Regions from separate parts of the Pantoea sp. R13S299 genome, predicted to be linked through region 1. Evidence: predicted binding sites of a transcription regulator. Region 1 holds the regulator's gene; each other region holds the start of a gene.
The links. The regulator LexA, encoded in region 1, represses DNA repair genes until DNA is damaged. The targets are predictions, from matches to a motif close to TNCTGTATGTACATACAGNA.
Positions count from the first base shown of each region.

Region 2: the regulator LexA is predicted to act here: its motif matches at 2,103-2,122, upstream of dinG (ATP-dependent DNA helicase DinG).
Region 3: the regulator LexA is predicted to act here: its motif matches at 5,441-5,460, upstream of sulA (SOS-induced cell division inhibitor SulA).

Region 1 covers NZ_JBLYEF010000002.1:30,488-37,892, forward strand. The annotation lists gene ubiA (4-hydroxybenzoate octaprenyltransferase) at 1-121, shown strand, start outside; gene plsB (glycerol-3-phosphate 1-O-acyltransferase PlsB) at 184-2,607, opposite strand; gene ACN1CO_RS11135 (diacylglycerol kinase) at 2,736-3,104, shown strand; gene lexA (transcriptional repressor LexA) at 3,210-3,824, shown strand; gene dinF (MATE family efflux transporter DinF) at 3,923-5,245, shown strand; gene ACN1CO_RS11150 (CsbD family protein) at 5,412-5,624, shown strand; gene zur (zinc uptake transcriptional repressor Zur) at 5,706-6,227, opposite strand; gene ACN1CO_RS11160 (conjugal transfer protein TraF) at 6,678-7,405, shown strand, end outside.
Region 2 covers NZ_JBLYEF010000001.1:402,573-409,977, reverse strand. The annotation lists gene dinG (ATP-dependent DNA helicase DinG) at 1-2,075, opposite strand, end outside; gene ACN1CO_RS02025 (N-acetyltransferase family protein) at 2,199-2,717, opposite strand; gene ACN1CO_RS02020 (helix-turn-helix domain-containing protein) at 2,714-3,277, opposite strand; gene ACN1CO_RS02015 (MerR family transcriptional regulator) at 3,427-4,161, shown strand; gene ACN1CO_RS02010 (ABC transporter permease) at 4,334-5,068, opposite strand; gene ACN1CO_RS02005 (ABC transporter ATP-binding protein) at 5,056-6,003, opposite strand; gene ACN1CO_RS02000 (ABC transporter permease) at 5,996-7,171, opposite strand; gene ACN1CO_RS01995 (ABC transporter substrate-binding protein) at 7,175-7,405, opposite strand, start outside.
Region 3 covers NZ_JBLYEF010000001.1:561,558-568,962, reverse strand. The annotation lists gene helD (DNA helicase IV) at 1-1,936, opposite strand, end outside; gene ACN1CO_RS02705 (YccF domain-containing protein) at 2,060-2,500, shown strand; gene yccS (YccS family putative transporter) at 2,484-4,643, shown strand; gene ACN1CO_RS02695 (TfoX/Sxy family DNA transformation protein) at 4,640-5,269, opposite strand; gene sulA (SOS-induced cell division inhibitor SulA) at 5,480-5,971, shown strand; gene ompA (porin OmpA) at 6,322-7,392, shown strand.

The DNA of each region.
Region 1 (7,405 bases):
GCTGATCGCCGGGCGCGAACGCCAGCCCTGTTTCCAGGCTTTCCTGAATAATAACTACGTCGGGATGGTGCTGTTCCTGGGCATACTGATGAACACGCCGCCGTTCAGTCAGCTGTTCTGATAGAGCGTTTTGGGCATAAAAAAGGCGACCTCATGAGGTCGCCTTTTTACTATGCGCGGGGGTCAGTCGTGCGCCACCGCGGTTTCAATCGTCATGCGGACATCGCTGGTGACCAGGTCAGCCAGGATATGCCAGGTCGCCAGAGTCTGCGCGACATCGGCATCACCGCTGTCGCTGATATATCCTTCATCGCGCAGCGTCAGTACCAGCGAGGTAAAGACTGCTTTGTCGAAGAACTCCGGCGCATTGATCCCGTGCAGCACCGACAGACGCTGTGCCAGCGTCCGGCTCTCTTTCTCCAGCGTGCCACGGTTAATCGTCGGCTTGGCGCTGAGAATCGAGAAGGTAATGGCATAACGCTGCAGCGTTTCGCGCACACCGGCAGCCAGCAGCTGCAGCGTACGATAGCGCGCTGCGGTAAAGCGCAACTCACCGGCTTCGAAGGTAATCAGGCCCTGACGCGCCAGCTCCTGACTCACATCAGTCAGCAGTTGTGGCAGCTCATCGGTCTGCCAGCGCAGGAACAGTTCACTCTTCAGCATCGGATAGATCAGGCTCACCTGACGCAGCAGTTCTGCTTCGGTCAGCGTCTGATGCTGCTGAACAATGGCGGCAATCAGCGACGGCATTACCAGCATGTGATGAATGTTGTTGCGATAGTAGGTCATCAGCACGGCCTGCTCACGCGGCAGAATGATGATGTCGCCAATGCTGTCCTTTTCACTCTCAAACTTATTCATACCCAGGGCGTGATCCAGCAGCGCTTCTGCGGAAAGATCGGGTACGGTCGCGTTTGGCGAATAAGGCACATTGCGCAGCAGCTGGGTATAGCACTCCAGCTGTTCAATCAACTGTTCACGGGTTAGTGAGCGCTGACGTGACGCCAGCAGCGCCGTCACACAGAGGTTCATGGCGTTGGCCGCGCCCGCTTCATTGATACGCACCATCAGGCTGGCCGCGATATCATTGACGGTCGGCGTTAACCAGCTCGGACGCTGCGGCTCAATCGGATCGATCGCATCGCGCCATTCCGGCACCCGTTTGTTGAGATAGTTGACCAGCGGCAGCGGCTCGCCAAAGTTAACGTAACCCTGGCCGAGATTGCGCAACTTGCGTAAGCCGCGCACCATCTGCATGAAGCCCTCTTTCTCTTTTGCCGCACCGCGCAGTTCTTTGGCGTACGTACCCACTTCCATCACATGCTCATAGCCAATGTAGATCGGCACCAGCGTGATTGGACGATTGCCGCCGCGCAGCATCGCCTGCAGCGTCATGGCTAAAGTGCCGGTTTTAGGGTCCAGCAGGCGACCGGTACGTGAACGGCCCCCTTCAACAAAGTATTCAACCGAATAGCCGCGGGTGAACAGCTCGCCGAGATATTCGCGGAATACCGTGGCGTAGAGCTTATTGCCTTTAAAGGTACGACGAATAAAGAAGGCGCCCAGACGACGGAAAATCGGGCCGGCTGGCCAGAAGTTGAGATTGATACCGGCTGCAATGTGCGGCGGCACCAGACCCTGATGATAGAGCACATAGGAGAGCAGCAGATAATCCATGTGGCTGCGATGGCAGGGCACATAGACAATCTCGTGGCCATCCTGCGCCAGCTGACGAACCTTTTCGCCGCCATTGACGTTGATGCCCTGATAGAGACGACTCCAGAGCCAGCCCATGACACGGTCGGTGACGCGAATGGCTTCGTAGGAGAAGTTTGCAGCGATCTCCTCCATCATCTCGACGGCATTCTGCTGCGCTTTCTCATGAGAGATTTTCTTGCTGCGTGCTTCATCTTCGACGGCTTTTTCAATCGCTTTGGATTGCAGCAGACGATTAAACAGATCCTGACGCGCCGGTAAACGCGGGCCAATCGCCGCCAGTCGCTGACGGGCAAAATGGATGCGTGCCACACGAGCCAGCTTCTGAGCAATCGACTTATCGGTACCGTGCTCCGTGGCCATGCGGCGCAGCGAGACGGTTGGCGAGAAGCGGACGAAACTGTCGCGTCCATGCCAGATCACGGCAAAGAACTTCTGCACGCCGTTCAGCAACCGCAGATGTGGCGTGGGTTCGCCCTGGACTTCACGTCCTGGTGCGCGGCCAAACATCACGGTGACCGGCAGCATCTGAATATCGAGCTTAGGGTTATTGCGATGCAGGTCCAGGTAATCGTGAAAAATTTTCACCGATTCCACGCTGGGCACAAAATAGGGGAAGACGCGCGGGCCATCATGGATAAACACGTGGCGCGGCAGCAGTGAACCATCAATCTCCAGCGGAGAAAGCGGGTCGGGCAGATGATGCCGCAGACACTGTGCGCGTAAAGTCAGTAAGTCGGCCTTCGAATCGTAAGGCAAAACATACATAATAGGTCGGGTCGGATCCAGACCATGTTCAGACACGGGATCGGCCGGAATGGCCTTACTTTTTACCAAAAACGACAGTGGTAAATTAAGCAATTTGTAATAGAGTTTACGCCAACCTGACATAGACAACATGAAGCCTCTTGTTAGCAAAGCGCCGCAAGCATAGCAGAAAGTGCAGCGAAGATCTGTGGTGGTGCCAATTGCACGCAGCCCAGACATTGACGTCAATCCGATGAAAGGGTTCTCACATCATGGCAAATAATGCCACCGGACTTATCAGAATAGTAAAAGCCGCAGGTTACTCATGGCAGGGACTGCGCGCCGCCTGGCAACATGAAGCGGCGTTTCGCCAGGAAGCACTGGCTGCGCTGGCCGCTATTATTATCGCGTGCTGGCTGGATGTCGATGTGATCTCCCGCATCCTGATGATTGGCGCGGTGGTACTGGTCGTCATTGTCGAAATCCTCAATAGCGCCATTGAAGCGGTGGTTGACCGTATTGGTCAGGAGCACCATCCCCTGGCGGGCCGGGCAAAAGACATGGGCTCGGCGGCGGTGCTGATCAGCATCATACTGGCCCTGTTTGTCTGGGTCGCGCTGCTCTGGACACATTTGCGATAAGCCTTCCACAACGCGCCTCAGGGCGCGTTTTCACTGACAATCGGTTTCCATTTCACCAATACCTGTATATACTCACAGCGACTGTATAAACAACCAGGGGGCGGGATGAAAGCATTAACCAGCAGGCAGCAGCAGGTCTATGACCTGATTCGCGACCATATTTCTTCAACAGGCATGCCGCCTACGCGTGCAGAGATTGCCGCGCAGCTGGGCTTCCGCTCGCCGAATGCGGCAGAAGAGCATCTGAAAGCGCTGGCGCGTAAAGGCGTCATCGAGATCGTTTCCGGTGCATCGCGCGGTATTCGTCTGTTAATGGAAGAAGAAGTTTCAGAAGGGCTACCGCTGATTGGCCGGGTTGCTGCCGGTGAGCCGATCATGGCGCAGGAACATATCGAAACCCACTACAAAGTGGATCCGGGCCTGTTCAAGCCTTCTGCCGACTTCCTGCTGCGCGTCAGCGGAATGTCGATGAAAGATATCGGGATTATGGACGGCGACCTGCTCGCAGTACATAAAACCCAGGATGTGCGCAATGGCCAGGTTGTCGTTGCCCGCATTGATGATGAAGTGACCGTTAAACGCTGGAAAAAGCAGGGTGCTATCGTGCATCTTCTGCCGGAAAACAGCGATTTCGACCCGATTGTTGTCGATACCCGTGCACAGTCGCTGACCATTGAAGGTCTGGCGGTTGGCGTGGTCCGTAACGGCGAGTGGCTCTGATTCTGAGGGCTGCGTGCATTCGCCTTTTCTGATGCTATTCTGTCTGCCCTAATTTTGTCGCCTGCTTAACTGCAGCGACACTGAGCACGGAACGGCGAATGCGCTTTATCACGGCAACGGATAAAAATCTCTGGCGGCTTGCGCTGCCGATGATCCTTTCAAATATCACCGTTCCTTTACTGGGAGTGGTCGATACTGCAGTTATTGGTCATCTCGACAGCCCTGTCTATCTTGGCGGGGTTGCGGTCGGGACCACAGTGACCAGTTTCCTCTTTATGCTGCTGCTTTTCCTTCGAATGAGTACCACTGGCCTGACGGCTCAGGCGTTTGGTGCGGGTGATAAAACCGCTCTGGCACGCGCGCTGACGCAGCCGCTGATTATTGCGCTGCTGGCTGGTGTACTGTTCATCGCTTTACGTTATCCCATTATTCAGCTGGCGACCCATCTGGTTGGCGGCAATCCTGATGTTCTGGAACAGGCGGCGCTGTTTATTCAGATTCGCTGGCTCAGTGCGCCTGCCACCCTGGCAAACCTGGTGATTCTGGGCTGGCTGCTGGGCGTGCAGTATGCGCGCGCGCCGGTGATCCTGCTGGTGGTGGGCAATCTGGTTAACATCGTGCTCGATCTCTGGCTGGTGATGGGGCTGCACTGGGGTGTTGCGGGTGCGGCAACCGCCACGGCGCTGGCGGAGTACATCACGCTGGTCGTCGGCGGCATCATGGTCTGGCGGGTGTTAAAGCTGCGCGGTATTACGTTAAGCCTGCTGAAACAGAGCTGGCGCGGTGACAGCGGTCGGCTGCTGCGACTGAACCGGGATATCATGCTGCGCTCTCTGATGCTGCAGCTCTGTTTCGCCTCGCTGACGGTGCTAGGCGCGCGGCTGGGTCCGGATGTGGTGGCGGTTAACGCGGTATTACTGATGTTCATTACCTTTACGGCCTACGCGCTGGATGGCTTTGCCTACGCGGTTGAAGCGTTTGCCGGTGAAGCGCATGGCGCAAAAGATGGCAGTAAATTGCAGCACGTCTGGCACTCCGCCTGTCGGCAGGCAGTGGTGGTGGCGCTGTTTTTCTCACTGATCTATGCCATTTTTGGCCCGCAGATCGTTACCCTGCTGACCTCTCTTCAGTCACTCCAGCAGACTGCTGACCGCTACCTGGTCTGGCAAATAATCATGCCGCTGATCGGCGTCTGGTGTTATCTGCTGGATGGGATGTTCATCGGGGCGACGCGCGGACGCGAGATGCGTAACAGCATGGTCGTGGCGGCGGCAGGCTATTTTCTGACGCTGCTCAGCGTACCTGTGCTGGGCAACCACGGCCTGTGGCTGGCGGTGACGGTTTTCCTGGCGCTGCGCGGCCTGTCACTGTGGCTCATCTGGCGTAAGCACTGGCGTCAGAACAGCTGGTTTGACGCCTGATCCTGCGGGGGCCGATTCAGGGCGATACAGATTATTCCGTATTATTCCGCGGTTATTAAATTAGCTACTACAATTAACTTTAAGCAGCGCAGTTAACCAGCGCTTTATATCGTTATTTTGTTAAGTAGCAAGATAATAATTAAACCCCGAGAATTGGAGGTCTGCCATGAATAAAGACGAAGCGAGCGGCAACTGGAAGCAGTTCAAAGGCAAAATGAAAGAGAAATGGGGCAAGCTGACCGACGATGATATGCAGGTTATCGAAGGTAAACGCGATCAGCTGGTCGGTAAAATCCAGGAACGTTACGGTTATGCGAAAGATGAAGCAGAGCGCGAAGTAACGGACTGGGAAGGTAAGAACAAAGATCACCGCTGGTAATCAGGGACTCTGATAATCAGCTTAATGCCTTCCGGTGCGCCCGCACCGGCACAGGGATGAAAATGCACAAGGATGTGCAGATTACCCGCGTTTTCCCCGCTTTTTACCCTCATCCTGATGATCGTGTTCGCAGCTTTCATGATGCGTACAGGCTTCAACCGCAGCACAACTTTCACATAAACCATGCGCTTCAATCACGCTGTGGCGTAACGCAAACTGCGCTTCACCCGCCAGCGTTGCGATAATCTTCTCCACGCCCTGCGCCTGCTTTTCTGTAACGGCGGCACAGCGATCACAGACCAGCATCACCGACGTATGGGCTGGCGCTTCAAAGTGGTGACACATGACGTAGCTATTGTTGGACTCTACCCGATGAATGAAACCCTGCTCCAGCAGAAAATCCAGCGCACGATAGACGGTAGGGGGTTTAGCCTGCGGTTCGCTGACGCGGAGCTGATCCAGCAGATCGTAGGCGCTGATTGAGCCGGGCTGCTCGGCCATCAGACGCAACACTTCAGCACGCTGCGAAGTCAGACGCACACCGCGCTGCAGGCACATTTTCTCGGCCTGAATCAAAATTTGCTGCGACGTCATGTTGGTCATGAAAATTCTCCGCTGGATAAGTGATGTTATTTTATCACACATAGTTTCGCGGTGCTGAGGTTGGTTTTCGCCTGAAAAAACAGCATTATTTGCCTGATAAAGCAGCATATTTAGAATTTCAGCCGTCTTCTATCTCAAATCTGACGACAAATCAGATCCATTCTGAATCCACCTGAAGCGGAATTTGTTGGCATTTTGCTTTGCATCTCACTGAGTTAAGAAGTAATGTTCAGAAAGGCTTAAGAAAAGTCTGGCATTATTTGAAATGCCCCTACGCAGTCTGAACTATTACAACGGTTTTTTGATTGGAAAACGTCCAATCCTTTGAATTAAGGCACTGTTTCCTTTGAATTCACAGCAATAACGCGTTAGCCAGGGTTCACAATAGGGCTAACAAACTATTCAGTCGTTGAATGTTTCAATGACAATTTCTCAGGTGATGGCAGGCAAATGGTGAAAAAATCCGCTCAACGTTCAGCGCTGAAGTACTCCGCTGTAGCGACCGCGCTTTTCCTTTCTTCTTCCGCCATGGCGGCAGGGACCTGGTATGATGCACGTAATGACGCCATGGGCGGCACCGGCGTAGCATCCTCTGTCTATGGCTCCGCAGTGCTGGCGAACCCGGCATTGATGACGCGTGCTAAACCCGACGATAACGTCAGCATTATTGTTCCTTCAGCGGGCATTCAGGTGACTGATAAAGATAAGCTGATTGATAAAGTCGATGATATTACGGACACCGTGGATCGTTATCGCACGGTGCTGGGTAACCTAACACCAGCGGATTTCTTCCGTGCTAACTCTGAACTGCGCGCTGCCTCAGGTGATGTGGCCAACAAACTCAGCGATTTGCGCGGTAATAAAGCCGACGGCAGTGCGGGTGCGGCCATAGCTGTTACGATCCCCAATGAAACGCTGCCTTTCGCCTTTATTACCAAAGCCTACGGAACGGCACACGTCCGCGCCAACGTGGTCCAGAGTGATATCGACTATCTGCGTAGTATAGAAAACGGGGCATTCCCACGTCCAGGCGATCAAAATAACCTTCGCTCCAGTGCGAATGGCTTAGCGGCACTGACCATTGATTATGGTGTGGCGGTGGCGCATGAGTTCACCATCGCTGGTCAGCCGGTATCGGTGGGCGTGACGCCGAAAGTGCAGAAAACCTCGCTCTATAA
Region 2 (7,405 bases), on a different contig from region 1:
GGGAAGATCGGCAACGCGGCTAATAACCGGCTGCCGTAAGATTTGCTCAGCAGACGGCGGTCATAAATCACGATTTCGCCATAACATTGATGGCTGCGAATCAGGCGTCCGACCTGTTGAATCAGGGTGAATGAGGCGCTGGGTAAACTCTGCACCTCAAACGGATAGCGCTTCAGGCTTTTCAGCCACTCGCCTTCGGTCAAAATTACCGGACTGTCTACCGGGGGAAAAGCGATTTTATGAATATGCACCTGACTCAGCAGATCGCCTTTCAGGTCCAGCCCCTCAGCAAAGGACTGCAGGCCAATCAGCACGCTGGTTTCCCCTTTAGTGACGCGCTGACGATGCAGGTCCACCAGGCGGCTGCGCGGCTGATCGCCCTGCACCAGCATGGAGAGCCGCAGGTCGGGCAGACAGGCGACAAACTGCTGCATCGCCCGGTTGCTGGCAAACAGCACCAGCACGCCTTTATGCTTTTTCTCCGCCATTTGCTGGCGGAAGAAACCGGCCATCTCGGCGATGTGCTCCGCTTCATGCGTCATCAGCGGCTCGAAGCGCATCTGCGGGATCACCAGCTTGCCCTGCTCCACGTGGTTAAACGGCGAGTCGAGCGCCACAAAACGGTCGCCTGCTTTCTCGCTGAGTCCCGACATCTCCTGCAGACGATTGAAGCTGTTGAGCGATCGCAGCGTGGCGGAGGTCACCACCACATGCGGGATTTTGCGCCACAGCATCTTCTCCAGCTGATCGCTGACGCGGATCCCGGCGCAGTGGAAAAGCAGATGCGCCTGACCTTCACGCAGCTCGCGGGTGATCCACTTCGACACAGGCGCGCCAGAGGCTTTTTCCATTGCTGCCAGCCGCCACAGCTTGCTGACCGATTCGAACCAGCCAAACTGGCGATTGAGCTGTAGCAGATTGCGATGCAGACGCACCAGATCGACTTTGCCGGTCTGCTCGCTAAGCGCATTAATCAGGCCTTCGCTCAGGCCGCGCAGCGCGTCGCTGAGTTTGAACAGCCGGGCACAGAGTTCCAGCAGCTCCTGCGGCAGCGCACCGAGCACAAAGCGAAATTCTCCCGGCTGGTTATGCGGCGGCAGCAGCGGATTCAGCGCCTGCGCAGTGATGTTCAGCAGTTCACGCAGCTCATCGCAGTGCGCCTTCAGTCGCTCGGGATTAGCCAGCGGCGGCGGCGATTTTGGCCGCATCTGCGTCATGATGCTCTCAACCAGCTTGATAAACAGGTCGAGTTGCAGGCTGCTCCACCCTGGCGTGATGTCGGCGCTCATCTCCAGCGCATCGCGAGCCACTTCCGGCAGATGATGCCCTTCATCGAGCACCAGCATCAGGTTTTTAGCCGGTGGCAGGACCGACTCGTTTTCCATCGCCGCCATCACCAGCGCATGGTTCGCGACCACCACATCCACCTGTTCTATTTCGCGTCGCGCCACAAAGAACGGGCATTCACGATACCAGTGACAGTGCGAGCCGAGGCAGCTCGCTTTGTCGGTAGAAAGGCGCTGCCACAGGCTGTCGCTGACGTTCTCCTCGCTGTGATCGCGCAGGCCATCCCACTGGTAGCGATCCAGCGATTTCTGTAAGCGGCCACACTGCGTCTGTTCTTCTTTGGTGCTGCTGACCGCGTCATCGTCGAGATAGAGCAGCAGATCGCCCTGCTGATCGGCGTCGGCCGCCATCGCCGCCAGATTGCGCGGACAGACATAGCGCCCGCGGCCAAAGGCAGCGGTAAAAGTGAGATCGGGGATGATTTTCTTCAGCAGCGGCAGATCTTTGGTGAAGATTTGATCCTGCAGCGCCACGTTGGCGGTGCTGATCACCAGCTGCTTTTCCTGGGCGCGGCTGGCCGCGATGCCCGGGATCAGATAAGAGAGGGTTTTGCCCACGCCGGTCGGTGCTTCAACCGCCAGATGGCGCGAATCGTCGCCCGCCAGACATTTTGCCACTTCGGCAATCATCTGGCGCTGCGGCGCACGCGGGATGAAATCAGGCACCTGCTCCTGAAGCGCTTTATACCATTGCGCTATCTGGCTTTTTACTGCGGCTGTCAGGGCCATGATTTGCTTTACCACACCGAAAAACTGACCTGTATTTTTACACAGTATCCCGGCGGCGTCAGCTTTCACGCCGAATTTTTCGTGCGCCATCGTAAATTTCAGTCAGTGTCCGGCGGCGGTGATTTACGTCAGCACTTTGTACATCACGGTGGTGGCATCCAGTACGCCGGCGGTGGATTCGGCATAAAACGGGATCGATCCCGCCACCTGCCAGCCCAGCGAAAGGTAGAGATCGCTGGCGACATCGCCGCTGCGCGTATCCAGCACCAGCAGGGTTTTGCCCTGCTCGTGCGCCCGCTGCTCAGCACGCTGCATCAGTTCACGGGCGATGCCCTGACGGCGCGCCTGCGGATGCACCAGCAGCTTGCTGATCTCCGCCCGGTGGCGGCCGTTGGGCATGACGCTGCGATTGATAATGACCGTCGCCACGATGCGCCCCTGCTGACGCGCGACCAGTAATTCGCTGTCGCCGCCGGTGATGCTGGCGATCCACTGCTGCCAGAATAGTGTCATCACCTCAATGTCTTCAGCATCAATAAAACCAATGCTGGCCCCGTCTGCCACACAACCCTGCAGAACGTGGGTCAGTTCGCCCAGATGCTGTTGCGCCTGTGTCGCGCTGAGTGTTGCGTACTCAATCATGGTTTCGCCACCACCAGTAAATAGCGCGCGCCGTCGGTCAGGTGCGCCTCAAAAGCCGATTTTCCGATCAGATGAAAACGTAAGCAGTCGCCTGGCTGCAACGTCCACGCCTGAGACCCCATCGTGATGGTGAGTCCACCCTCGCACAGCCAGATATGCTGCTCCAGTCCATGAATGGGTGGCGCATCGTAATCGATACGCGCACCAGGGCGTAACTTGCCCTCAACCAGTTCGCATCTAAAATGAAGTGCGGGTGGTGAAATATTGCGGCGGATAAATCCGCTGGCCTCATCCTGCCACACCGGCTGCTGCTGCTCTGTGACCAGCAGACTGGACTCCTCCTCCACTTCACTCAGCAGGCGCGACATCGTTAATCCGTAGGCCGCACAGAGGCGGTTAAGCAGTGCAGCAGTAGGGCTGGTCTCGCTTCGCTCAATACGCGATAATGACGCGCGGCTGATGCCGGTAGCGACAGAAAGTTCATCCAGTGACCAGCCGCGTTGCAGGCGTAATTCTGCCAGCCTCACCGCCAGTCGTTGCTCAGTATTCAACTCCGACATTGCATTTTCTCATATATGGGAAATATTCTCTTAAATGAGATATAGCTGAGAAAGGGCGTATCAGTCAAGTTGTACATTGAGAAATGTATTGTACAACTTAGTCTGCTTCGTTATGGTAATTGCATTCAGACTAATCGAAAGAGGAATTTATGACCTTATACAGTATCGGTGATGTCGCCGAGCGCTGTGGCATAAACCCAGTCACCCTGCGCGCCTGGCAGCGTCGTTATGGCTTACTGAAGCCGCAACGCACCGAAGGCGGACATCGTCAGTTTGACGAAGAAGATGTTCAGCGTATTGAAGAGATCATGCGCTGGATTGAAAGCGGCGTGCCGGTCGGTAAAGTTAAAGCATTGCTGGAAGGTGGCGATGTGGATGCCCATGACGGCTGGACCACCCTGCAGGATGAGCTGATCAGCGTACTGCGTCACGTCAGACCGTCTAAACTTCGTAATAAAATTGCCGCGATTGGTCGCGAACATCCGATTGATGCATTGATTGATCACGTTTTCATGCCGGTGCGCCAGAAGCTCAGTCTGGACCAGAACACCGCCCGCACGATGTGCAGTCTGCTCGATGGCTTGCTGATCGACTATGTCGCCTTCTGCCTGACCGGCAGTCGGAAAAAATCAGGCAAAGATGCGCTGATTATTGGCTGGGGTATCGACGATCGAACCCGCATCTGGCTGGAAGGCTGGCGTCTGTCGCAACATGGCTGGCGAATTGATGTACTGGCTGAACCGCTGGATCTGCCGCGTCCTGAACTCTTCCCTGGCATGAATATGTTTGTCTTTACCGGTAAAAAACTGACCCTTCGCCAGCAGGAACAGCTGTCACACTGGCAGGAACAGGGTTATGCCGTGCGGTTGCATGAACCCGGCTGATAACAAAAACGCACGCCGGGCACTTTGCCTTCTGCCTTGCGCGCGCTATTATCCCCGCCTCACTGTTAACGAGCTCAGGTTTTCACCATGAATGTCAAAAAAGCCTTTTTCGCCACGCTGTTTTTTATTATGGCGGCCGGCGGCACCAGCGGTCTGATGCTGGTCGGATACTCTATGATCGTTCACTCACGCTGAACCCGCGCTGAAGGCGCTCAAACAGGCGATCGCTGACTATCGCCAGCAGCGCCACCAGCAGTGCTCCCTGAATCACATAGGCTGTATTAAAGCCGCTTAAGCCGATAATCACCGGCGATCCCAGACTTTTCGCGCCAACCGTTGAGGCGATGGCCGCCGTGCCGATGTTGATAATCACCGAGGTGCGTATCCCGGCGATAATCACCGGTGCTGCAAGCGCCAGCTCAACCTGCCATAACCGTTGCCAGCTGCTCATGCCGACTCCGATGGCGATCTCCCGACTGCTCGCCGGTACGCTATCAATGCCCGCCAGCGTACCCTGTAAAATCGGCAGCAACCCATAGAGCAGTAGCGCCACCACCGCAGGCCAGGCACCAAACCCCATGACCGGCACCGCAATCGCCAGCACCGCAACCGGCGGAATTGTCTGCCCCGCTGCCACAATGGTTTCCATCAGCGGCCGGAAGGCCCGCCCCGCCCGCCGCGTCACCAGCACGCCACTGCCGATGCCAATCACGATCGCCAGCAGGCTGGCGGTGACCACCAGAAACAGATGCGCCAGCGTCAGCTGCCAGAAGCTCTCCTGCTGATAGAGTGGCCGCGCCAGGTCCGGAAACCAGCGGTGAAACAGCGGCCCGCTGTACGGCATTAGCGTCAGCAGCGCACCGTAGAACAGCACCAGCCACAGCAGCGGATCCTTCAGCCTGCGCATGTTGACGCCTCGCGCAGTTGCAGCAGGTCGCCAAAGTGGAGCACGCCCAGCGGCTGTTGCTGATCGTCGATGACCGGCAGTTTATCGGTGCGCCGCGCAATGAACTGCGACAGGGCATCCCGCAGCGTCAGGGCAGCGGCAATCGGTTCGCCCGCCAGCCACTCGCCACGCCGCACCGCATTCCCGACCTGTTCCAGCGCCAGCAACCGGACGCCCATTTCACTGCGGCCAAAGAAGTCGCGCACAAAATCGTTTTTTGGCTGGGTCAGCAGCTCCACTGGCCTGCCCTGCTGAACAATCTCACCGTTGTCCATCAGCACGATGCGATCCGCCAGCGTCAGCGCTTCGTCGATGTCATGGGTCACCAGCACGATGGTGCGGCCCGAAAGTCGATGAATACGCAGCATCTCCTGCTGCAGCACGCCGCGCGTCACCGGGTCGAGCGCGCCAAATGGCTCGTCCATCAGCAACACTTCCGGGTCCGCCGCCAGCGCCCGCGCAACACCCACCCGCTGCTGCTGCCCGCCGGAGAGCTGATGCGGATAGCGATTCAGCAATTGCGCGTCGAGATTGAGCAGCGCCAGCAGCGCCGCGATGCGTTCATCAACCTGTGCCCTGGGCCAGCCCAGCAGCACCGGCACCGTGGCGATATTCTTCCGCACCGTCCAGTGCGGAAACAGGCCAATTGACTGGATGGCATAACCCATGCGTCGCCGCAGCGTGCGGGCATCAAGCTGGCGAATCGACTCACCGGCAAAGCGAATCTCACCGCTATCAAACTCCACCAGCCGGTTGATCATCTTCAGGGTGGTCGATTTGCCGGAACCGGAGGTGCCGAGCAGCACGCAGAACTCCCCTTTTGCCACCTGCAGGGACAGATCTTTCACGGCGGCTTTGCCGTTAAAGGCGCGGGAAACGCCATCAAACTCAATCATCTTTTCTCTCCAGCAGTGAGATCAGCAGGCGGAACAGCGCATCGATGACGACCGCCAGCGCAATCACCGGGATGACGCCCAGCAACACCAAATCCAGCGCACTGCTCAACAGTCCCTGGAAAATAATCGCGCCAAAGCCGCCCGCGCCAATCAGCGCCGCGACCACCGCCATGCCCAGCGTCTGCACCACGACCACGCGCAGGCCCGCCAGCCAGACCGGCAAAGCCAGCGGCACATCCACCGCAATAAACTGCTGCCAGCCGCTCATGCCCGTACCGCGCGCGCTTTCGCGCACCTCCTGCGGCACCTGTTGTAAACCCACGACCACGCTGCGCACCAGCGGCAACAGGGCGTAAAGCACCAGGGCGATCAGCGCCGGTGCCATACCAATGCCGCTGATGCCCCAGTCGCCCAGCCACGGAAATTGCTGAGCCAGTCCGGCCAGCGGCGCAATCAGCAAGCCAAACAGCGCCACCGACGGCACCGTCTGTATCACATTCAGCACGCCAAACACGCCACCCTGCCAGCCAGGCCGCCGGAACAGCGTGACGCCCAGCGGCAGCGCAATGATCAGCGCAGGCAGCACAGTGCCCGCCAGCAATGTCAGATGACGGCTCAGCGCCGCATCAAATACCGCATGGCGGTTGGCATACTCTTTCAGCAGGGAGAGATCGCTGAGCTGGCCACTGAACAACAGCAATAGCGGCAACAGCCAGACTTGCAGATTGAGCAGCAGCTGGCCCAGCCGATGGGAAGTGAGTTGCCGCACCTGATCGGTGATCAGCAGCAGGATCAGCGCGCCGCTGCACCACAGGCCGCTGGCAAAGCTGGTGCGCGCCAGACGGCTGCCCTGCTGGCTGAGCAAAGTAGCCTGATGACCGCTGAGCCAGAGGATCGCGGCCAGTAGCAGTTCGGCTGCCAGCAGCGCGACAACCAGCGAGCTGCGCCCAGGCGAGCGCCACAACAGCAGCCAAAGCGTCGCCAGCGGCAGCAACAGCAGTCCGAAACGGCTGATCTGCCAGCCCATCAGCGGTTCGCCCGCCACCAGCCGGTTCGGGGCGAAGTTAAGAAATGGCAATGCCACCAGCGCCAGACTCAGCAGCGTCAGCAGCAGTAACGCCACCGGCTGCTGAACCGGACGGCGTATCGCTTCCCGCGATATCTGCATCGGTTACAGCAGCTTTTTCTGCTGCAGCCACTCAGTCGCTACGCTGCTGGCATCCTGACCATCGACCGCGATTTTGGCGTTGAGCTGTTGCAGCGTCTTCTCATCCAGCGCGCTGAACACCGGCTTCAGCCAGTCGGCAATCTGTGGATAGGCTTTGAGGACCGATTCGCGGATCACTGGCGTCGGCGCATAAATCGGCTGAACGCCTTTAGGATCGCTGAGCGTCTGCAGACC
Region 3 (7,405 bases), on a different contig from region 1:
CCAGACGCCGCTCTTCCGCATCCGGGAACGCTTCCGGCTGCGGTAACAGGCCCTGTTCAATAATCGACTCACGGACTTCCGCCGGGAAGCCCTCTTTGCCCTGCTGCAATCCCAACAGAATAACGTAATCCGCCTGCTGACCTTTGCTGGCATGGATCGTCATAAATTCCAGATTGAGTTTTGGCCAGCGGGTTCTGGCTTTATCCAGTAAGTCCGGTCGCAGATAGTGATAACGCGCCAGCAGCAGAATGCGCTCATCAGGTTTCGCATAACCGCTGAGTTTGTTCAGCAGGGGTTCCAGCTGATCCTCCGCCAGCAGTGAAATCGACTTCTTATTACCTTTGGTGACACTATTGAGCGGTTTTGCCAGCTGCTGCGGATTCTGCTGGATAAACCGATTAGCAATATCGCCAATGCGATCGTTGAAGCGGTAGGTGGTGTCCAGCACGCAGCGGTCGCCCTCGCCAAAATAGTGATGAAATGCGGTGGTCAGCGTCATCTCTGCACCGCTGAAGCGATAGATAGCCTGCCAGTCATCACCGACAGCAAACAGTGCGGTGCGCTTATTCTGCTGGCGCAATGCGCTGAGCAACGCGGCACGCTGAGGCGAGATATCCTGGAACTCATCCACCAGTATGTGCTTCCAGGGACTGATAAACCGTCCTTTTTCCAGAATGGCGATGGCCTGATGAATCAGACCGGAAAAATCGACTGCGCCCTCCTCTTTTAAGGCGCTCTTCCACGCTTTCAGTAGCGGGGCCATCAGTCTGATGCGTTTACTGAAGAGATCCCTGACCTCTTCCGGTACATCCGCGATCATGGCCGCCTGAGCGCCACCATGCATACGCATCAGACCGAGCCAGCGCTCCAGTCGTGACGCCAGCCGGTTTGCCAGCCTGTCATCCTCCCAGAATGGCCCCTCCGGTAACTCCCACTGCAGTTCGTCCCGCAGCCACTGACGCCAGCCGTTTGCCATCGCTTTCTTCTCATGGCACTGCTGCCGCCACTCCTTGATCAGTAATGTGCGACGCGCATCGGCATCGCTCTCCAGCTTGCTGATAACCGGCTGCTTGTTACTGCCTTCGCGGATAATATGCAGCGCCAGAGAATGGAAGGTTCGCGCCTGAATATCACCGGCGGAGAGGCGTGACTGGATACGATCGTTCATCTCTTCTGCGGCCTGGCGGCCAAATGCCAGCAGCAGGATTTGGTCGGCGCTGGCCAGCCTGCGCTGCATCAACCAGCCTGCACGCGCTACCAGCACCGAGGTTTTACCGCTACCCGCTCCGGCCAGCACCAGCAGAGAATCCTCGCCATTAACCACCGCCTCACACTGAGACTGATTGAGCGGCGTGCTCTCGACGCTGGCGAAGAATGCCTGATAGCGGGTCAGCATGGCGGCAGTCCAGTCGCGGTTTCGCTGACGCAAAGCCACCTCGCCCTGATCCAGCCAGCGCTGGCAGAACGCCCAGTTTTCGCGGCAGTCAGCAAAATCTTTTAAGCGGGTGAGAGGCATCGGTAACGCATCGAACTGTTTGAGAATTTTTGTTTTCAGCGCCTGTAACTCATGGCGGTTGAGCCAGCGATCCTGCGCGCCAAACGTCTCGATTTCTTCACGTAGCGACTGGAGTACCTCGCGGCACACCACGCTCATCTCCAGACTCCAGTTCTGCCAGGCCTGCATCAGATAGTGGTGAAAGCGCTGGGTCTCCTGCCATTCCGTTCCGTGCAGGCGGACCACTTTTTCATCGGCGAGCAAAAATTCCAGCTCGCCCCATACCAGCCCACGTTTGCAGGCGATATCCAGTAACTGGTTAAAGGGGATCAGATACTCGTGCTTATCGCCACTGACTTGGACGCCTGCCGCCATCAGGCGGACACGATTGTAAGGATGCTGGGCAAGCCGTTTGCCCATCGAGGTTGCTTTCAGTTCCACGCCGACACCAACGTCAGATAACAGGATTAAGGGGAGTTTACCTGTCAGACCCTTGGCGCTCCAGCCTTAAAACAGGCTAAACTTGGCGTCACATCTTGCGGAATGCAAAAGGAAAAGAAGATCATGCGCACCGTTTTAAATATTCTGAATTTTGTTCTGGGCGGCTTTTTCACCACCCTGAGCTGGCTGTTTGCCACGTTAATCAGCGTCGTGCTGGTTTTCACCCTGCCGCTGACCCGCTCCTGCTGGGAAATCACTAAACTTTCGCTGCTACCGTTTGGCAACGAGGCGGTGCATGTTGATGTGCTTCGTCCTGAAAGTAAGAGTCATATTCTGAATACCGGCGGCACCTTTCTGAACATCTTCTGGCTGATTTTCTTCGGCTGGTGGCTCTGCCTTTCGCACATCTCTGTGGGCATCGTGCAGTGCATCAGCATCATCGGTATTCCGGTAGGGATTGCGAACTTTAAGATCGCCGCTATTGCGCTCTGGCCGGTTGGACGCCGGGTGGTCTCAGTGGAAGAGGCGCGAGCTGCGCGCGAAGCCAATGCCCGCCGCTATTAATATGATGTCGGATGCAGTGCCAGGCTGGCGAAAATATCTGTTTAACAGTACCTGGCGCTATCTGCTGCGGATCCTGTTTGCGTTGAGTGGCTGCGCTGCCATTCCCTGGTGGCTGCATCAGATTGAGTGGACGATTCCCTTAACGCTGGGAGTGGTCGCGGCTGCGCTGGCCGATCTCGATGATCGCCTGGCCGGTCGCCTGAAAAACCTGCTGATTACCCTGCTCTGCTTCTGCATCGCCTCGGTTTCAGTGGAGTTACTGTTTCCTTATCCCTTTGCCTTTATTGTCGGGCTGGCGATCTCGACCTGGGGCTTTATTCTGCTGGGTGCACTGGGGCAGCGCTACGCCACCATCGCCTTCGGTGCGCTGCTGATCGCGGTCTATACCATGCTCGGCATCGGACTGTTCAGCCAGTGGTATATGCAGCCGATGCTGCTGCTGGTCGGCGCGCTATGGTACAACCTGCTGACGCTGCTGGGCCATCTGATGTTCCCCGTCCGGCCGGTGCAGGAACAGCTTGCCGGCAGTTTTTCACAACTGGCGCGTTACCTTGATGCCAAAGCGAATCTCTTCGATCCGGATGCGGGCGAACAGGATGACGCGGCGTTTATCGATGCGGCGATGGTTAACAGCCAGCTGGTGGCGCAGCTCAACCTGACCAAGACCACTTTGCAGAGTCGCCTGCGCGGCGATCGCGGCTCACGCGGCACCCGACGCAGTCTGCACTACTACTTTGTGGCGCAGGATATTCACGAACGGGCCAGCTCTTCCCATCTGCAATATCATCTGCTGCGCGGCGACTGGCGCTATAACGAAATTTTGTTTCGCTTTCAGCGCCTGCTGAATATGCAGGCGCAGGCCTGTCGTCAACTGGCCCACTGCATTCTGATGCGTGAACGATGGGTTCATGACAGCCGTTTTGAGCGCGCGTTTGAACGATTACAGAAAGCGATAGAACGTCTGGAACAGCATGAGCCTGAGGCGACACATACCCGTGCTTTGTTCTGGCTGCTGCGTAACCTGCGCGCCATTGATGCTCAGCTCGCCTCCATTGAATCTGAACAGACGCTGGCCGGTGAAGATCCTCAGCACAGTGATAATCTGCTGTCACGCGAAGGATTGAGTGGCTGGAGTGATATCCGTCTGCGCTTCAGTCGTCACCTCTCGCCCTCTTCGGCACTGTTCCGGCATGCGGTTCGCATGTCAGTAGTGCTCTGTATTGGCTATGGTTTCATTCAAATCACCGGGCTGCAGCGTGGATACTGGATTCTGCTGACCAGCCTGTTTGTTTGCCAGCCCAACTATAACGCCACGCAGCGACGGCTTGCCTTACGTATCGGCGGAACGCTGGCAGGGATTGCAATCGGTCTGCCGGTTTTATGGCTGGTGCCCTCCATTGAAGGTCAGTTAATCCTGATTGTGATCGCTGGCGTGCTGTTTTTCGCTTTCAGGCAGGTGCAGTATGCGCAGGCCACACTGTTTATCACCCTGCTGGTGCTGCTCTGCTTTAACCTGTTAGGGGAAGGTTTTGAGGTCGCCCTGCCACGAGTAGTAGATACCTTACTCGGCTGTGGCCTTGCCTGGCTGGCTGTCGCGTTTATCTGGCCTGACTGGCGCTTTCGCCAGTTACCGGCGGTGGCAGAACGCACCCTGAAAGCGAACTGTCGTTATCTGGACGCGATCATGGAACAGTATCATCAGGGCAAGGATAACCGTCTCGCCTATCGCATTGCCCGCCGGGATGCGCACAATGCAGATGCTGAGCTGGCGTCGGTGGTTTCAAATATGAGCAGTGAAAGTCGCACCAGCCAGAAGCTACGCGAATCGGCTTTTCAGCTGCTTTGCTCTAACCACTCATTCCTGAGTTACATTTCTGCGCTGGGCGCGCACCGTGACAAAATTACCGCGCCGGAGTTACTGACTTTGCTGGATGATACGGTGTGCTACGTTGAGGATGTGCTCCAGACGGACGTGGTCAGCGATGAGCATGTTGAGACGATGCGCCAGCAACTGGCTCAGCGCATCAGCCAGCTGGCTGCAGATGCGGATACGCGTGCGCCGCTGGTGCTCCAGCAACTCGGTCTGCTGGTCGCCTTGATGCCCGATGTGGCTCGCCTGCGCCGCACGCTCATTACTGATTAGCCTTCGCTGCTTCTCAGTTCAGGGTTTGATAAAAGTGTGCGCTTGAACCACGCATTCAGCTCAGCCCGGGTAGCCAGCGGTAGCGCGGCGGCATGATGGCCTGTGATCGCCCCCTGCAGCGCCAGCAGTGTCTGAAACCCAACATGCTGGTTGATCGCTTTCAGCCTCAGCCAGCACTGTTTGGCCCCCATCTGATAGAGATGATTCACGGTCATGATACCGGCCTCGTACAGCATCATCTCCATGCGAACGCTGAGATTCGGCAGATCTTTCAATCGTGGAGAGGATTGTCTGTCCCGTAACTCCAGCTGCGCCGTCTCTAACGAGGCCGCAGAGAGCGCCAGCAAATGGTCAGGATCGCGCCATAATGTTTCATCGACCCGAAAATAATTGAGGCTCACCAATTTGCCTCTCTTGCGAAAAATCAGGGGTTGCAGCGGACGATCGGTGATGTATTCCCGCAAAGGTTCACTGGCGCGCAGGTAGAGTTCGTCTTTATTTATTAAGGCAAAAACCACACTTTCAACAGCCAGCGCGTATCCACCAAACTGGGTACGGGACTCTATGGTTCCTAACGGGGCCAGGTGCGCTCTGGAGCGCTCTACGACCGGATTTACCTTTTTCATTGCACCACCTCCATGTAAGAAATATCTCGTAAATTACCTTGGGTATCAGGTAATTAGAAGATAGAAAAAAGCGTCAGCGGGTTCAATGAATAAATAGTGCTTCAACTAACCTTGTCGCGTTTTTGCGAGGCGTTTTCAGAAATTTGGGTTGATCTTTATCCAGGATGACAGTACTGTATATTCATACAGTCCACTGCTGGTGATTAACTTATGCGAACACAACATCCTAATAATGCACGCTATGCTCATCATTATGCGTCCTCTTCCGTTCCCGCCTCTCAGGGTGGTGGAATTACTGAGTTACGTTACAGCGAGCAGCCTGGTATGATGCAGATGATGCTGTTGCCTTTATTGCAGCAGCTGAGTCAGCAGTCTCGCTGGCAGTTGTGGTTAACACCAGCGCATAAACTGAATCGCACCTGGATGCAGGAATCGGGATTACCACTGGATAAAAGTATGCATATCGCCGATTCTGAACGTCTGAATGCCGTTGAAGCGATGGTCAAGGCGTTGCGAACTGGAAATTACAGTGTCGTTCTGGCATGGATTCCATACGATTTGGATGAAGATGAGCGACGTCAACTCGAAAATGCGGCCGCTGAGGGCGAAGCGCTGGGTTTGATTTTACGGGCAAGCGGAACATCGGAAGCGCCTCTCAGACCGCAAAGTTCCATAAAAATTCAGTCGGATTTGTTTCATTAAGTAAAAATCAGAAGTTTCCCAAGCTATTTTTCTTATCTCTCGCCGCTAAACCACTGATTCTGTTAGTTCGAGCTGTGACAATGGTTTAGCGGGTTTTTGGGCCTTTTTATCGCGACAATACGGCCACTCTAATTGTTAGAAATTATGTATAAATCGCTGTTTCTTTACAGAAGTGCCTCACATCATACTTGTAAGTTTCCAATCTCGTTGTAGACTTTAGCTCGCCAGGGTGCTCAATAACCTCCGTTTTTTGCGGTAGAGTCATAAGCGAGCGTTTTGACCCGGCGAAGGATTTAAACCAAGAGCAACCTTTTTGCTCATTGCCTATTTGGATGATAACGAGGCGCAAAATGAAAAAGACAGCTATCGCAATTGCAGTGGCACTGGCTGGCTTCGCTACCGTAGCGCAGGCCGCTCCGAAAGATAACACCTGGTACACCGGTGCTAAACTGGGCTGGTCTCAGTATCACGACACTGGTTACTACGGTAACGGTTACGAGAACAATGACGGTCCAACTCATGAAAGCCAGCTGGGCGCAGGTGCGTTCGTTGGTTATCAGGCAAACCCATACCTGGGCTTCGAGATGGGCTATGACTGGCTGGGCCGCATGCCTAACAAAGGCAATGTGACTAACGGCGCATTCAAAGCACAGGGCGTACAGCTGGCTGCTAAACTGAGCTACCCAATCAATGACGATCTGGACGTGTATACTCGTCTGGGCGGCATGGTATGGCGTGCAGATGCAACGCAGACTAACCCAACTACTGGCCGCATCAGCGACCACGACACCGGCGTTTCTCCGCTGGCTGCTGTTGGTGTTGAATATGCGCTGACCAAAAACTGGGCTACCCGTCTGGATTACCAGTGGGTTAACAACATCGGTGATGCACAGACCGTTGGTACTCGTCCAGACAACGGCATGCTGAGCGTAGGCGTTTCATACCGCTTCGGTCAGGATGATGTCGCTGCACCAGCTCCGGCTCCGGCTCCAGCACCAGCTCCAGTTGTTGAAACCAAGCGTTTCACTCTGAAGTCTGACGTTCTGTTCACCTTCAACAAATCTACCCTGAAGCCAGAAGGCCAGCAGGCTCTGGATCAGCTGTACAGCCAGCTGAGCTCAATGGATCCTAAAGATGGTTCCGTTGTCGTACTGGGCTTCACCGATCGCATCGGTTCAGAGCAGTACAACCAGAAACTGTCTGAGAAACGTGCTCAGTCAGTCGTAGATTACCTGGTATCTAAAGGTATCCCTTCTAACAAGATCTCTGCACGTGGCATGGGTAAATCTAACCCAGTTACCGGCAACACCTGTGACAGCGTGAAAGGCCGTAATGCCCTGATCGACTGCCTGTCTCCGGACCGTCGCGTAGAAATCGATGTTAAAGGCATCAAAGACGTTGTAACTCAGCCACAGGCTTAAGTTAAACGTAATA